3 regions of the Rhizobium sp. CF142 genome follow, and region 3 is predicted to be linked to each of the others. Evidence: riboswitches for the same ligand, from Rfam matches in the RefSeq annotation. Region 3 holds a riboswitch; each other region holds the start of a gene.

Region 1 (5,437 bases), on a different contig from region 3:
AAGCTGACGGTGGATCTGGCTTTCGGTGGTGCGCGCGCCGATGGCGCCGTAGCTGACGAGATCGGCGATATATTGCGGCGTGATCGTGTCGAGGAATTCGCAGCCGGCCGGCAGGCCCATGGCGTTGATGTCGAGCAGCAGCTGGCGGGCAAGGCGCAGGCCTTCCTCGATGCGGTAGCTGCCGTCGAGATGCGGGTCGTTCATCAGGCCCTTCCAGCCGACGGTGGTGCGGGGCTTTTCGAAATAGACGCGCATGACGATTTCGAGGTCGCCTGACAGGCGTCGTCGCTGTTCGACAAGCCGGGATGCGTATTCGCGGGCGGCTGCCGGATCGTGGATCGAGCAGGGGCCGATGACCACCAGCTGGCGATCGTCTTTACCGGTCAGGATATTGTGGATCGTGTCGCGTGTGCTGGTCACGGTCTGAGTGACCGCGCGGTCACGCGGGATTTCCTTGATAATGTCGGCAGGTTTGGTCAACGGGGTGATCTCGACGATGCGCAGATCATCAATGGTGTCAGTCACGGTATGCTCTCCTGTTTGGTCATACCGTGGCGGAACAAAAAAGCCGCCAGGTTGACTAGCGGCTGTTCGGGTGTGTCGTCGCGTTAGTTTCGGTTACGCACAGACCCGCATCCGCTGGAAGCAGCGGTACGAATAAAATCGCGATGCGTAAACGGACGAAATCGACATGCAGGCTATGTAGCTATGCCGATCGGAATTGTCACGTGGAATCTGTGAGGAAAAACGACAGATCCGTGAAGTTTTCAGCGGCTCTCGGCCATTGCCTGTCCTTGGGCCTCTTTCGGTTCTGCCGCCTCGGCATGTCTGTTCTTGTGGCGGCGTGTCGTCAGTTCTTCGCCGGCATTGGCAGGCAGGCGCAGGAAGGTGATGCAGGCAAGTGCTGATATCGCGGCCACGATGAAGAAGGCGATATGGAAATCCGAGACCAAAAGCTTGCCGCCGTGGAAGCTCGAGGAGATTTCCAGGATCGTGCCGGCGACGGCAACGCCCATGGCCATGGAGATGCGCTGCGCTACCGCATTGATGGCGGTTGCCTGGCTGCTGTCGGCCTCGTCCACATCGCCGAAGGCCATGGCGTTGACGCCGGAAAAGGCCATGGAGCGCAGAAGGCCGCCGACGAGAAGACAGCCCATGATGACGTACATCGGCGTTTCCGCGGTGAAGAAGCCGTTCACGCCGAGGAAGATCGCTGCGAGGAAGGTCGTCAGCGCAATGACGTTGCGGAAGCCGAAGGCGTTATAGGTGCGGGTAGCCGCAAATTTCGAGCCCATGGAGCCAAGAGCGCTGATGAAGGTGATCGAGCCGGATTGGAGCGGCGTCAGGCCGAAGCCGAGCTGCAGCATCAGCGGCATGAGGAAGGGCAGCGCGCCGAGGCCCATGCGGAAATTCGAGGCGCCGAGGATCGCCGCCCGGAACATCGGGTAACGAAACATCTTGGGATCGAGCAGCGGGTGCGGCGTGCGCCTGGCATGCACGAAATAGAGAATGCCGGAGAGGACGCCGACGGCGACAGTGACATAGCCGTAGATGACGGGAACGGCGGGCAGACTGATGACCGAGAGGCCGAAGACGAAACCGGCAAAGCCGATACCCGACAGGAAGAAGCCCGGAAAATCCATCGGCTTCGGGCTGCGCGGCTCGACGACCGGCAGGAAACGGGTGACGAGGACGATGCCGATAATGCCGATTGGCACATTGATCCAGAAGATCCAGTGCCAGCTTAGATAGGTTGTCAGGAAGCCGCCAATCGGCGGGCCCATGATCGGGCCGATCAGCGCCGGAATGGTCAACCATGCCATGGCATTCACCAGCTGGTGACGTGGCGTGCCGCGCACCAGGAGCAATCGCCCGACCGGCGTCATCATCGAGCCGCCAGCGCCCTGGATGAGGCGGGAGATGACGAAGGCGGCGATGGAATTGGAGAATGCGCAGGCGACCGAGCCGACCATGAAGACGAAGATCGCCAGGCGGAAGATTTTGCGTGCACCGAAGCGATCCGACATCCAGCCGCTGATCGGAATGAAGATTGCGAGCGCCACGAGGTAGCTCGTTACCGCAAGTTTCAGCGCGATCGGCGAGGTGCCGATATCGGAGGCAATGGCCGGCAGGCTGGTGGCGATCACGGTCGAATCCATCTGCTCCATGAACAGGGCGACCGCAAGGATCATTGGTGTTAGGCGGGACACGGGCAACCGGAAGGCAATGAGAGAGGATTCGGCGCCAGCGGCGTCGGGTCTCGTTCTAGGCCAGCATTTTCAGCCTGTCCACGAAATGAATGTCGCATGCAGCTTGCCGCCATGCCGTTTCCGCGCCATAGATCACCCGTCAGGTGCCCGCTTTCATAAGCGGGAGAATCGGGAATCCGGTGCAAGACCGGAACGTGCCCAACGCTGTAAGGCCGACGCTTGCCGCATAGAATGCCACTGGCCGCAAGGCCGGGAAGGCTGCGGCCAAGCGGATGACGCCAAAGTCAGAAGACCGGCCTGGCAAGATAGACCCAACCCGCGCGGACGGCGGGCGGTTGCGTTGTTGGGGATTTGACGATGCGACCCATTGATGATGCCGTTTGCCCGGCATCCAGCTTTTCTGCGGCCGAACGCGAGGCCGTCTATCACGCCATCATGACGCGGCGTGACGTGCGCAGCCAGTTCCTGCCCGATCCCTTGCCGGATGATCTGGTGACGCGTCTTTTGACCGCCGCGCATCACGCGCCCTCGGTCGGCTTCATGCAGCCATGGAATTTCATTCTGGTGAAGAGCGTCGAGGTGAGGGCGCGGGTACGCGATGCCTTCCTCAAGGCGAATGAAGAAGCGGCCCGCATGTTCGACGGCGAGCGGCAGGAACAATACCGTTCGCTGAAGCTCGAAGGAATCGTCCAGGCGCCGCTCGGCATCTGCGTGACCTGCGATCCGACCCGCAGCGGCAGCGTGGTGCTGGGTCGTACCCACAATCCGCGCATGGATAGCTATTCCACCGCCTGCGCCATCCAGAACCTGTGGCTTGCGGCACGAGCCGAAGGCGTGGGCATCGGCTGGGTCAGCATTTTTCGCGAGGGTGACCTGAAGGAGATCCTCGGCATTCCCGATCATATTGAGGTCGTCGCCTGGCTCTGCGCCGGCTTCGTCGACCGGCTCTATGATAAGCCGGAACTGGCGGTCAAAGGCTGGCGGCAGCGGGTGGCGCTGGAAGAGCTGGTTTTCCATGACGGCTGGGGGCAGGTGGAAAGCGAGGCCGCGCCGGTTTGAGCTGGCGCGGGTGTGCGTCACTCGGCCGGCTGGGTGCTGCAATCCTTGGCGCAGGCCGGTGTCCTCCAATGGCCAAAGGTGAGGAAGCTCGCAGCAGCGAGAAGCCAGACGCCGATCGCTCCATAGAGCATGACGCCGCCGAAGCCTGCGACCAGCGCACCATGCACCGTCTCGGCAGGAATATCAGGCAGAGCGGCGATGTTGCCGGCGGAGATCCGTTCGGCAAGCGGGCGTAGATCGCCGGCATCGATCGAGTTCGGCAAGGCGCTCCTTAGATGGGAGAGCACGCCGCTGAACAGGATGAAGCCCATGACGGCGATGTTGATGGCGAGCGAGATCATCCGGGCGCTCATGTCGATGCCGGAGGCCATGCCGGCGCGATCGCTGGAAACCGCACCGGTTGTCGTGTTGGTGACCGGCGTGTTGGTGAAGCCAAGCCCGATGCCGGCAAGCAGCGCGCCGGGCAGCATCGTCAGCCAGCTTGCCGCGGCGGCGGCACTGCCTGACTTCATCAGCAGGAAGCCGAGCCCGATGGTGAAAAGGCCGCCGGGAATGATGATGCCCGGCCGGTAGCGCAGCATGAGCCGTTCGGCAAGCGGCGGCACGACGAGCGTCGGCAGCGTATAGGCAAGCAGCGCCAGACCCGCGGCCACACTGCCATAGCCGAGACCGGCTTCATACCAGATCGGCAGATAGATCATGAAGGGCCAGAAGCTGATATTCATGGCAGCCGAGCCGATGATGGCACCCGAGAAGGCGCGAATGCCGAAGACTGAAGCATCGAACATCGGTCGCGGGTTCAGCCTCTCGGCAATGACGAAGGCGACGAGGCTTGCCGCGGCAAGTCCGACAATGCCAAGTGCTGCAGGGCTGGCAAAGCCGAGAGCCGGACCCTGGGTGATGAAGTAAGCGAGGCAGAAGACCGCCAGCGAAAGGGTGGCAATGCCGGCCATATCGAGCCGTCCTGCAGCGGGGTCACGCGATTCCTCAACGCCCGTTACGGCAAGCGTTACCGTCACGGCTGCCAGCACGGCATGGATGAGGAACACCCATTGCCAGCCGGCCGCCGCAACGATCGCAACGCCGATGATCGGGCCGAAGCCAAGGCCAATGCCGAAGATGATGCCCCACCAGCCGAAGGCGATGCTGCGGGCGCGGCCTTCCCGAAATTGATGAGAGAGGACAGCCACCTGGCAAATCAGCATCACGCCGCCGCTCATGCCCTGCAGAAAGCGGGAAACGATCAGCAGCGAAACATCCTGAGCAAGGCCGGCAATCAGTGAGGTGAGGCCAAAGGCGGCAATGCCGATCAGGAAGACGCGCTTGCGGCCGTAGCGATCGGCCAATGTGCCTGCCGCCATCAGCACCGTCGTCACGGCGATCGTATAGGCATTCATGATCCATTGCAGCGCGCTGAAATCGGCATGCAGCACCTTTTCCAGCGTCGGCAGGATTGCGGGTACGCTCGATATTTCAAGGCCGAACATCAGTGAGGAGAGGCAGGCCGCCATCAGGGCGATGATGCCTCTGATACGTGAGGATGGAGGGGAGGCAGAGATCATGCTTTGGCCTTTCGACGTTGAGACATAGAACGGTGACATCCGTTGTTGTCCATTTGCGTCAGCATAAGCAGAGCTTGATCATTACAGAATTGGATGATTGAATATTTCAGACACAACAATTTCGGATAGATCCAATGACCATGCTCGATGTCGATTCCGTTCAGGCTTTCGTGACGATCGCCGAGAACAAGAGCTTCACCCGCGCTGCCAGTGAGCTCGGCAGCACGCAAGGGGCGATCAGCGTCAAGCTCAAACGGCTGGAGGAGCGGCTCGGCCATCGGCTGATCGAACGCACGCCGCGGCTGGTGCGGCTTTCGGCACAGGGGGCGGTATTTCTTGATGCCGCACGGGAATTCCTCGCTGCCCATGACCGGGCGATCGAAGCACTTTCCTCGTCGCGCCGTCGTTTCAGACTGGGCATTGCGGCCCATGTCGCCGGCCCGGAAGTGCCGACGCTGCTTGCGCGCCTCAATGCCCATGATCCGGGGCTGACAATCGAGGTCCGGCTCGACAATTCCTGCGAGTTGCTTGCCGCCTTCGATCGCGGCGACCTGGATGCGGCGATCGTCCGTCGGGACGAGGACCGGCGCGATGGCGAGGTTCTGG
Region 2 (5,437 bases), on a different contig from region 3:
GAGACCAGCGCCAACAGGCCGACGACGATGCCGCCGAGTGCCGGGCGGAAGGGCAGCGCAATCGAGCTCTTGCGCGCCAGTTCCTCGACGAAAGAGACGCCCTGCATGATCAGGATGCCGATGCCGGCGCAGAAGGCGCCGAGGGCGATCGCCGGGACGTAGTCGGCGGGTTGGACAGCGCCGAAGCTGCCGACATCGATGATGAAATCGCTGCCGGAGAGCAGCCGGGCAACCAGTGTAGCGACAAGGGCGGCGACGACGACAGGCGTCAGCGAGATGATGGTGTAGGTGCCGATGATCAGCTCGAAGGCATAGAAGGCACCGGTCAGCGGCGCATTGAAGGCCGCAGCGATGGCGCCGGCCGCGCCGCAGCCGACGAGGACGCGCAGATCCGCGCGGCGCAGCTGCAGCTTCAGGCCGAATTTCGAGGCGATGCCGGCTGCAAGCTGCGTATAGCCGGCCTCCAGACCGACGGAGGCGCCGAAGCCGTTGGAAACGAGATTCTGGATGGCGACGAGGATGCTGTCGGTCAGCGACAGACGGCCGCCATGGAGCGCATTGGCTTCGATCGGGTCGACCATCGGTTTCTTGCGCCATCTTGCGAGAATGAAGATCAACAGGCCGAGCAGCATGCCGCCCGCAACCGGGGCCGTCATCAGCAGGAACTTGCTGTCGATCTCAGAGGCGCTGAGCCTCGTCGTGCCGTCTATACCGAAGATCAGCCTGTGCATCTCTTCCGAGACATAGCTCATGGCGGTGACTGCAAGCCCTGAGGCAATACCGACGAGCGCGCCGGCAAAGACCATGCCCATTTCGCTGTGTCGGATAAGCGCGCGCAGGCGTCCCGGATCGAGGACGGTGCCAAGAGGGCCGAGGCGGCGAATATCCATTCGGGAGAGCATCATGGGGAAACTAGGCGGCAGGAGTGGGGGTCAAGGGCGGAGCCGGCATCCGCATGAGCGGCAATTGCGGCAAAATACCGACTGGGCTGTAAAGTTTTTGTGACGCAAGCCTTTGATTAAAGACGATAATATCGGTAGTGTAAGTCGAGATGAGCGCTATGCGCGCCCGGTGCACCGATTGACATGCCTGGGGCGGAAGCCTAACCATGAATTGACATAATGGATGGTTCCGGATCGGCCTTAAGCCTTCCGGATGAAAAGGGAATGTGACGGGGCGGACCCAAGCCGGGCGCTTTCATCACAGCCGACCCCGCGACTGTAGAGCAGTCAGGGTCTTCCATCCGGCATTTCGATTGCGGCGCCGACGGTTTTGCATTCTGCAAGCGGGCAAGGCGGGACAAGTGCCGGAAAAGCCACTGGGAATGCATCGTGATCAGCCGGGGCAGGACGCCTCTAATTCTACGAATCGTCCGCCTTTTCACGAGATGCAGCCGGGAAGGCGAGGCAGATCCGCTGGCACGATCAGGGGCGACCGGAAACGGTCTGCCCCTGTCGCGGCCGAAAACTGCGAGCCAGGAGACCTGCCATCCGTGCCGGGCATAATGCCCATACTGGGCCGTTTGCCCGCTGCCAGCACGGAGGTTGTCTTGGCTGAAGGATTTGATTCAGCGCCGCCTCTGGTGGTGCGATGTGGAGGCGCCGGTACGGTGCGTTCGGCCTCTTCCGTCGAGTATGCGGCACCCCCCTCTGTCCTGCCGGACATCTCCCCCACAAGGGGGGAGATTGAATCGTGGCAACGCTCTTCCCAAACAACAGATGTAGGGCGAAGGTCTGGCCTCTTGCCGATCTCTCCCCTTGTGGGGGAGATGTCCGGCAGGACAGAGGGGGGTGTTACACTCTCCAAGGTCAAGGAACGCAAACCCGGAATGAGCCTTCGCTATGCCCTCTCTCCGAGGAGCGTTTCGGCATGACCGCCACCTTCGTCCTCGGCGGCGCCCGCTCCGGCAAATCCCGCTTCGCCGAAAACCTCGTCACCACAAGCGGCCTTGAGCGCCACTACGTCGCCACCGGCCGCGCCTGGGACGATGAGATGCAGGCGCGCATCGACCAGCACAAGGCCGATCGCGGCTCCTCCTGGACCACGCATGAGGAACCGCTCGATCTCATCGAACGCCTTGCGGCCATCGATGGCGAGGGCAGGGCTGTTCTCGTCGATTGCCTGACGCTGTGGCTTACCAATTTGATGATGGAGGGGCGCGATATCGCCGCCCAATCCGCCGCCCTTGCCGCCTTTCTACCGCAGGCAAAGGCGCGGCTCGTCATCGTTTCCAATGAAGTCGGCCTCGGTATCGTGCCTGAGAACCGCATGGCGCGGGAGTTTCGCGATCATGCGGGCCGGCTGCACCAGATGATCGCGGCTTCGGCCGACGAAGTGTATTTTATCGCGGCAGGTCTGCCGCTGAAAATGAAGGGTTAAATCCATGCAGCAGAAAATTCCCGCAACCGTCATCACCGGCTTCCTCGGTGCGGGCAAGACGACCATGATCCGCAACCTGCTCACCAATGCCGGCGGCAAGAAGATTGCGCTGATCATCAACGAGTTCGGCGATCTCGGCGTCGATGGCGACGTGCTGAAGGGCTGCGGGGCGGAGAATTGCACCGAGGACGATATTATAGAGCTCACCAATGGCTGCATCTGCTGCACGGTCGCCGACGATTTCATTCCGACCATGACGAAGCTTCTGGAGCGCGACCAGCGCCCCGACCATATCGTCATCGAAACCTCGGGCCTCGCCTTGCCGCAGCCGCTGGTCGCCGCTTTCAACTGGCCGGATATCCGCAGCGAAGTCACCGTTGACGGCGTGATCACCGTGGTCGACAGCGCCGCTGTTGCGGCAGGGCGTTTTGCCGATGACCATGATGCTGTCAATGCACGCCGTGTCGAGGATGAATCGCTCGATCATGAAAGCCCGATCGAGGAGCTTTTCGAGGATCAACTGACCTGCGCCGATCTGATCGTGCTCAACAAGACCGATCTGATCGACGCTGACGGCCTTGGCCGTGTGAAGAGCGAGGTCGCCTCGCGCATCGCCCGCAAGCCTGTGATGATCGAGGCCAGGAACGGCGAGGTGCCGGCAAGCGTACTGCTCGGCCTCGGCATCGGCACGGAAGACGATATCGGCAACCGCAAGTCCCATCACGAGCTGGAGCATGAGGATGGCGAGCCGCACGATCACGACGAATTCGACAGTTTCGTCGTCGAACTCGGTGCTATCGCCGATACATCAGGTTTCGTCGAGAAGCTGAAGGGCATCATCGCCGAGCATGACGTGTTGCGTCTCAAGGGCTTCATCGATGTCTCCGGCAAGCCGATGCGCCTGCAGCTGCAGGCCGTGGGTGCCCGCATCGACCAGTATTTCGACCGCGCCTGGGCACAGGGCGAAGCCCGCAGCACGCGCCTTGTCGTCATCGGCCTGCACGAGATGGATCAGGACGCGGTGCGCAAGGCGATCGAAACGCTCGTCTGAGGATAGAGAATGCATCTGCTTCTGGCCCAACAGGGAACAATCAGCGACGGGGACGAGGCCATCGACCTCGGCCAGTCGCCGGGCGATATCCTGTTCCTCTCGGCCGCCGACACCGAGCTTGCGGCAATCGCTGCGGCTCATTCCGGCGGGGCGAGCGGGCATACGCTCAGGCTTGCGAGCCTGATGAGCCTGAAGCATCCGATGTCGGTCGATACCTACGTCCAGCGCACGGCACGACATGCGAAGCTGATCATCGTGCGGGCGCTGGGTGGGGCGAGCTATTTTCACTATGCGCTCGAGGCGCTGCACGCGGTTGCCGCTCGCAATGGGGCGCTGATTGCGGTGCTGCCGGGCGATGCGCGGCCGGATGCGGGGCTGACGCCGTTTTCCAATGTGTCGCTTGAGGATCTGAATGCGCTGTGGGCGTATCTGATCGAGGGTGGCGACGCCAATGCGCGGGGCTTTCTTGCCTATGCCTCGGCGATGCTTTCGGGGGCGGAGAAGCCGGCGCCAGCCGCGCCGTTGATGAAGGCGGGGATCTGGTGGCCGGGGCGGGGGCTTGTCGGGGTTGAGGAGTGGAAGGGGCTTGTTTCGGGTGTGTCTTCTGCGGCCGTTGCGGATGAGACACCCCCCTCTGTCCTGCCGGACATCTCCCCCACAAGGGGGGAGATCGACAAGGAGCGAGACCAACACCCTACATTAGTTGTTTGGGGAGAAGCTCTCCGCGATTCAATCTCCCCCCTTGTGGGGGAGATGTCCGGTAGGACAGAGGGGGGTGCCGCACACTCGCCGGCAGACGAAAGCATTGCGCATTCGACGGAAGAGGTGGAAATCGAACCCACGTTTCATCCCACCGGCCGCGCTACCGTCGCCATCGCCTTCTACCGCGCCCTCGTGCAAAGCGGCGAAACCCGCCCCGTTGAAGCCCTGATCGAAGCCCTGCAAGCGAAAGGCCTGCGCCCGTTGCCGGTCTTCGCCTACAGCCTCAAGGATCCCGTCTCCAAGGGCATCCTCGAATCCATCTTCGCCGAATTGAAGCCCGATGTCGTCATCAACACGACGGGCTTTGCCGTTTCCGCACCCGGCGCCGATCGCGAGCCGACGGTGCTGGAGGCCAATGACGCCATCGTGCTGCAGGCAATCTTTTCCGCTTCGTCGCGGGAGGCCTGGGCAGGCTCGTCGCAGGGACTGTCGGCACGTGATCTCGGCATGAATGTCGCGCTGCCGGAGGTGGATGGCAGGGTGCTGTCGCGTGCCGTCTCCTTCAAGGCTGCCGCCCGCTATGACGTTGCTGTCGAGGCCAACATCGTTTCCAGCGAGCCGGATGAGGCGCGCATGAACTATGTGGCATCGCTTGCCGCCAACTGGGCGCGGTTGCGGCAGATGCCGGCGGCGAGCAGGCGGGTTGCGCTCGTCATGGCGAACTATCCAAACCGTGACGGACGGCTCGGCAATGGCGTCGGCCTCGATACGCCAGCCGCCACCATTGAGGTGATGCGGGCGATGGAGAAGGCCGGCTATCCGGTCGCCGATATTCCTGCCGATGGCGATGCGCTGATACGGCACCTGATGGCGGGACCGACCAATTCCGGCTTCGATGGCAAGGTCGTGCGCGAGCAGCTTTCCCTGAGTCGATACAAGGATTTCCTGGAATCTCTTCCTGCTCAGATTCAGGATGAAGTCAGCACGCGCTGGGGTGTGCCGGAGGCCGATCCCTATGTCCGCGATGGCGCTTTTGCGCTGCCTTTCGCCCGGTTCGGCGACTTGCTGATCGGTATCCAGCCGGCGCGCGGTTATAATATCGATCCGAAGGAAAGTTATCACTCGCCCGATCTCGTGCCGCCGCACGGCTATCTCGCCTTCTATGCTTTCCTGCGCGAGGAATTCTGCGCACAGGCAGTGATCCACATGGGCAAGCACGGCAATCTGGAATGGCTGCCGGGCAAGGCACTGGCGCTATCGGAGACCTGCTATCCGGAGGCGATCCTCGGGCCACTGCCGCATCTC
Region 3 (5,437 bases):
AAAGCCGATCCAGCGATGGCGGGTGAAGAAGCTGACGCCGCGGGCTTCCAGGCGGGCGAGCCAGGCGCGCAGCAACGGCGAGGCTTTCATGACATTGGGAAAGACCCGGCCGGAGGAACCGACGAAGGTTTCGGTGCCGAGGTCTGCCGCCCAGGCGCGGATATCGGCCGGGGTGAAGGCGTTGAGGGCGGCGCGCAGGCGGGGATTGGCATTGCCGAAGCGGGTGGCGAAACGCTCGTAATCTTCGGAATGGGTGATGTTGAGCCCGGACTTGCCGGCGAGCAGGAACTTGCGGGCAAAGGTCGGAATCGTGTCATAGATGGAAACGGCATGACCACTCGCCGACAGCACTTCGGCTGCCGAAAGGCCGGCGGGGCCGCCGCCGATGATCGCGATCGTCTTCTGGTTCATAGCGCCTTCTTGGCGCGGGCGGTTAGCGAGCGCAAGTCTCAGTGATGCGGATGCACGCACTTGCCGTGATCGGCGAGCACCTCGATGACCCGGCATTGATCGACGCGGCCATGGCCGCAGCCTTCGACCATCTGTTCCAGCTCGGCCTTCAGGGCATTGAGACTGCGGATGCGCTGTTCGACCTCGATCAGGCGGGCCTTGGCGATGGCATCGGCGGAGGCACAGGACTGGTGCGGGTCGTCCTGCAGCTGCAGCAATGTGCGGATCGCCTCGATCTCGAAGCCGAGTTCGCGGGCGTGGCGGATGAAGGCGAGGCGGTTGAGGTCCGATGGCTCGTAGGAGCGCTGATTGCCCTCGCTGCGGCTCGGCGCAGACAACAGGCCGATGCCTTCATAATAGCGGATCGTCGGCACCTTGACGCCGCTCTGGCGGGCGGCTTCGCCGATGGTGATCTTTTTCATGATTTTCCTCTTGCACCTCTAGTCGCTAGAGGATGTAGGAACGATACTGCTTACAAGCAAGGATCGAAATCATGAGCGAAGCAGCACAGGCACGGTACCGGGTTGGCGGCATGGATTGCGCCGCCTGCGCAACGAAAATCGATACGGCCGTCAGGCGCGTGCCCGGCGTCGAAGACGTCTCTGTGTCGGTGACGGCAGGCACGATGACGGTGCGCCACGATGGCAGCAGCGATCTCAAAGCGATCGAGAAGAGGGTAACCGGCCTCGGCTATTCGGTTGCTCCGCTCACCGGCAAGGCTCCTGTTCGCGAGAGCAAGGTCGGCCATGACCATGCGGGTCACGACCACGATCATGGGCACGACCATGACCACGATCACGATGGGCATGAGCACCATGGCCACGACCATGACGATCATGGTCACGAAGGCCATGATCACGATCATTCGCATGGCGACGAGGAGATCGAGGGTCTGCACGGCCATGATCACGGGCCGATGACCGGCCCCTGGTGGCAGAGCAAGAAGGGCCGGTTGACGATCTTTTCCGGCCTCGCACTCGTTGCTGCTTATGTGCTCGGCCACCTGGTGCCATCGATCGCTTCCTATGCCTTCATCGTCGCCATGCTGGTCGGGCTGGTGCCGATTGCGCGCCGCGCGGTCATGGCCGCCCTTTCCGGCACGCCCTTTTCGATCGAAATGCTGATGACGATTGCCGCTGTCGGCGCTGTCATCATCAATGCCGGCGAAGAGGCGGCGACGGTCGTCTTCCTGTTCCTCGTCGGTGAATTGCTGGAAGGGGTGGCTGCCGGCAAGGCGCGCGCCAGCATCCAGTCGCTGACGACGCTGGTGCCGAAGAATGCGCTGCTCGAGACGGGCGGCGAGGTGAAGGAAGTGCCGGCTGAGACGCTTTCCGTCGGCTCCATCATTCTCGTGCGTCCGGGAGACCGGATTTCCGCCGACGGTACAATTGTTTCCGGCGAAAGTGCGATCGATGAAGCGCCGGTGACGGGCGAAAGCACGCCGGTGCGCAAGGGCGCAGGCGAGACGGTCTTCGCCGGCACGGTCAATGGCGATGCGGCGCTGCGCGTCCGTGTCACGGCCGCTGCCGAGGACAATACGATTGCCCGCGTCGTCAAGCTGGTGGAGGAAGCCCAGGAATCGAAGGCGCCGACGGAGCGCTTCATCGATCGCTTCTCCCGTTATTATACGCCTGGTGTCGTCGTCGTGGCGGCGCTGGTCGCCGTCCTGCCGCCGCTCCTGATGGGTGGGGCATGGGGCGAATGGGTCTATAAAGGTCTCGCAATCCTGCTGATCGGCTGCCCCTGTGCGCTGGTCATTTCGACGCCGGCGGCGATTGCCGCCTCGCTTTCGGCGGGTGCGCGCCGCGGTCTGCTGATGAAGGGTGGCGCGGTTCTGGAATCGCTTGGGAAGGTGACGGCCGTTGCCTTCGATAAAACCGGTACGCTGACCGAAGGCAAACCGCAGGTCACCGATATAATTTCCTATGGACGCACAGAGGTGGAGGTGCTTTCGCGCGCTGCCGTTCTGGAGCAGGGCTCCAGCCATCCGCTGGCGTTGGCAATTCTCAACCGTGCCAAGGCAGACCGTGTGCCCGTACCGCCGGCTTTCGAAGTCGAAGCGCTTCCCGGCAAGGGCATGACCGGCAAGGTGGGTGGGGAGACGCTCGATCTCCTGTCGCCGCCGGCTGCGCGCGAGCGCGGGGCGCTGAATGCGGAACAGGACGAGCAGGTCGCGGTGCTGAACGGGGCGGGCAAGAGCGTCTCGGTACTGCTCGTCAATGGTGTCGCAGCCGGTCTCATCGCCATGCGTGATGAACCTCGTGAAGACGCAAAGAGCGGGCTTGCGACGCTGAAGGCAGCGGGCGTACGCGCCATCATGCTGACTGGCGACAACAAGCGCACGGCGGCAGCCGTTGCCGGCGATCTCGGCATCGACTGGCGCGGCGAACTCCTGCCGCAGGACAAGCAGCGCATTGTTGGCGAGTTGAAGAAGGAAGGTCTATTCGTCGCCAAGGTGGGTGACGGCATCAATGATGCGCCGGCACTTGCCGCTGCCGATGTCGGCATCGCCATGGGCGGCGGCACCGATGTGGCGCTGGAAACGGCGGATGCGGCCGTGCTGCACGGGCGCGTTGGTGATGTGGCGCGCATGATCGAGCTTTCGAAGCGGACGATGCGCAATATCATCCAGAACATCACCATGGCTCTCGGGCTGAAGGCCGTGTTCCTTATTACCACCATTGCCGGCATTACCGGCCTGTGGCCGGCGATTCTTGCGGATACGGGCGCGACCGTGCTGGTGACGATGAATGCGCTTCGCCTCCTTCAGATAAAGACATAAAGATTTCTTTATGTGATCTTGACGTTGCGATGCGGCGGGTGCATGCTTGCCGCATCGTTGGTTCTTGGGATCAGACAATCCCGAGCTAAGAGGGAATTCGGTGCGGTAATCGCCAAGACCGGAGCTGCCCCCGCAACTGTAAGCGGAGAGACACCGTCCTAAGACGTCACTGGGAAGACGCCCGGGAAGACTGGACGATGTCGATGACCCGCAAGCCAGGAGACCTGCCGCGATAGATAACGTCCACGGGCGGGGTGTCCCGGTGTGCCGCTTTGCGCGAGACGGCATTCCCATGGCCGTCTCTCGTCGATGCGTTGCGCCGCAGCCTTGCCCATAACCTTCGGGGTAAGGAAATGACCATCAAGACTGCAAATCTCGGCTTTCCCAGGATCGGAAAGCATCGCGAACTCAAATTCGCACTGGAAAGCTACTGGGCCGGCAAATCCGATGCCGGCGCGCTTCTCGATGTCGGCAAGCGGCTGCGGGCCGAAAATTGGGCCTTGCAGAAAGAGAAGGGGATCGACGTCGTCCCCTCGAACGATTTCTCGCTTTACGACCATGTGCTCGATACGGCCGTCATGGTCGGCGCCATTCCTTCGGCCTATGGGTGGAAGGGCGGCCATGTGGCGCTCGATACCTATTTCGCCATGGCGCGTGGCTCAACCGGCGAAGAGGCGCATGCCGATTGCGGCCATCCGCACCATTACGGGCATGGCGTGCCGGCGCTGGAAATGACGAAGTGGTTCGACACGAACTATCACTACATGGTGCCGGAACTCGGCATCGATCAGACCTTTGCCCTGACGGCGAACAGGCCGCTCGATGCCTTCATCGAGGCGAAGACACTTGGCATCCACACCCGGCCGGTCATCCTCGGTCCGGTCACCTTCCTGAAACTCGCCAAAGGAAGCGAAGAGGGCTTCCAGCCGATCGACCTGCTTGCACGCTTGTTGCCCGTCTATGCAAAAGTACTGGCAGAACTTCGTGCAGCCGGTGCCGACTGGGTGCAGATCGACGAACCTTGCTTCGTGCTCGATCTTTCACAGGAAGAGCAGGCAGCACTGCAGCATACCTATCGTGCGCTGCATGAATTGGTACCCGACCTGAAGATCATGCTCGCCACCTATTTCGGCGAGATCGGCGACAATCTGCCGACGGCGCTCTCGCTGCCGGTGGCCGGACTGCATGTCGATCTCGTTCGCGCTCCACAGCATATCGATGCCCTTCTCAAGACATCCAGCGACCTGACGCTGTCGCTTGGCCTCATCGACGGGCGTAATATCTGGAAGGCAGACCTTGCGGCGATCCAGAAAAGAATCGAGCCGCTTGTCCAGCATTTTGGTGCGGACCGGCTACAGATCGCGCCGTCCTGCTCGCTGCTGCACGTGCCGATCGATCTGGAACTGGAGAGCGGGCTGGATGGTGAGCTGAAATCATGGCTCGCCTTCGCTGCCCAGAAGCTTGATGAGCTCGCAGCGCTTGGCGATGCCGGCAAGGCCTCCCAGGTGATTGCGGCAGCCTCGCAGGCCGTTGCATCGCGCGCCGCATCTACGCACGTACATGATCTGAAGGTCAGACAGCGGGTTGCCGCGATCGACGAGGCGATGAAGACGCGCGGCAGCGATTTTGCCGAGCGGACCGGCCTGCAGGAGCGTAAGCTTCGCCTGCCGCTGTTCCCGACGACGACGATCGGCTCTTTCCCGCAGACGGCTGACGTGCGCAAGTCCCGCTCGGCCTTCGCCAAGGGCACGATCAGCGAGGCGGATTACGATGCCTTCCTGAAAAAGGAAACCGAAGCAGCGATCCGCTGGCAGGAGGAAATCGGCCTCGACGTGCTCGTCCACGGCGAATTCGAGCGCAATGACATGGTGCAGTATTTTGGCGAGCAGCTTTTCGGCTTCGCCTTCACGCAACATGCCTGGGTGCAGAGCTACGGCTCGCGCTATGTCCGGCCACCCATCATCTTCGGCGATGTCTCCCGCCCCGTACCGATGACGGTGGAGTGGTGGCGCTATGCGCAGTCGCTGACGGAGAAGCCGGTCAAAGGCATGCTGACCGGGCCGGTGACGATCCTCAATTGGTCCTTCGTGCGCGACGATCTTTCCCGCGCCGATGTCAGCCGGCAGATCGCGCTGGCGATCCGCGACGAGGTGCTCGATCTTGAAAAGGCCGGTGCGGCAATGATCCAGATCGACGAGGCGGCGC

What was found. A riboswitch is a leader RNA that binds a small molecule or an ion and turns the genes downstream of it on or off. The one in region 3 is predicted to bind cobalamin.
Region 1: linked by a shared signal. The riboswitch ahead of bluB (5,6-dimethylbenzimidazole synthase) and the one ahead of metE (5-methyltetrahydropteroyltriglutamate--homocysteine S-methyltransferase) in region 3 are both predicted to bind cobalamin.
Region 2: linked by a shared signal. The riboswitch ahead of cobU (bifunctional adenosylcobinamide kinase/adenosylcobinamide-phosphate guanylyltransferase) and the one ahead of metE (5-methyltetrahydropteroyltriglutamate--homocysteine S-methyltransferase) in region 3 are both predicted to bind cobalamin.

Annotation. Positions count from the first base shown of each region.
Region 1 covers NZ_AJWE01000135.1:23,340-28,776, forward strand. The annotation lists gene PMI11_RS34260 (3-deoxy-7-phosphoheptulonate synthase) at 1-525, opposite strand, end outside; partial or broken gene PMI11_RS34265 (DHA2 family efflux MFS transporter permease subunit) at 768-2,249, opposite strand; cobalamin riboswitch at 2,335-2,526, shown strand; gene bluB (5,6-dimethylbenzimidazole synthase) at 2,568-3,269, shown strand; gene PMI11_RS34275 (MFS transporter) at 3,287-4,831, opposite strand; gene PMI11_RS34280 (LysR family transcriptional regulator) at 4,966-5,437, shown strand, end outside.
Region 2 covers NZ_AJWE01000016.1:8,372-13,808, forward strand. The annotation lists gene PMI11_RS04825 (chloride channel protein) at 1-902, opposite strand, end outside; cobalamin riboswitch at 1,110-1,506, shown strand; gene cobU (bifunctional adenosylcobinamide kinase/adenosylcobinamide-phosphate guanylyltransferase) at 1,870-2,379, shown strand; gene cobW (cobalamin biosynthesis protein CobW) at 2,384-3,430, shown strand; gene cobN (cobaltochelatase subunit CobN) at 3,440-5,437, shown strand, end outside.
Region 3 covers NZ_AJWE01000093.1:64,368-69,804, forward strand. The annotation lists gene PMI11_RS19500 (TIGR03862 family flavoprotein) at 1-411, opposite strand, end outside; gene PMI11_RS19505 (MerR family transcriptional regulator) at 450-872, opposite strand; gene PMI11_RS19510 (heavy metal translocating P-type ATPase) at 944-3,232, shown strand; cobalamin riboswitch at 3,274-3,479, shown strand; gene metE (5-methyltetrahydropteroyltriglutamate--homocysteine S-methyltransferase) at 3,586-5,437, shown strand, end outside.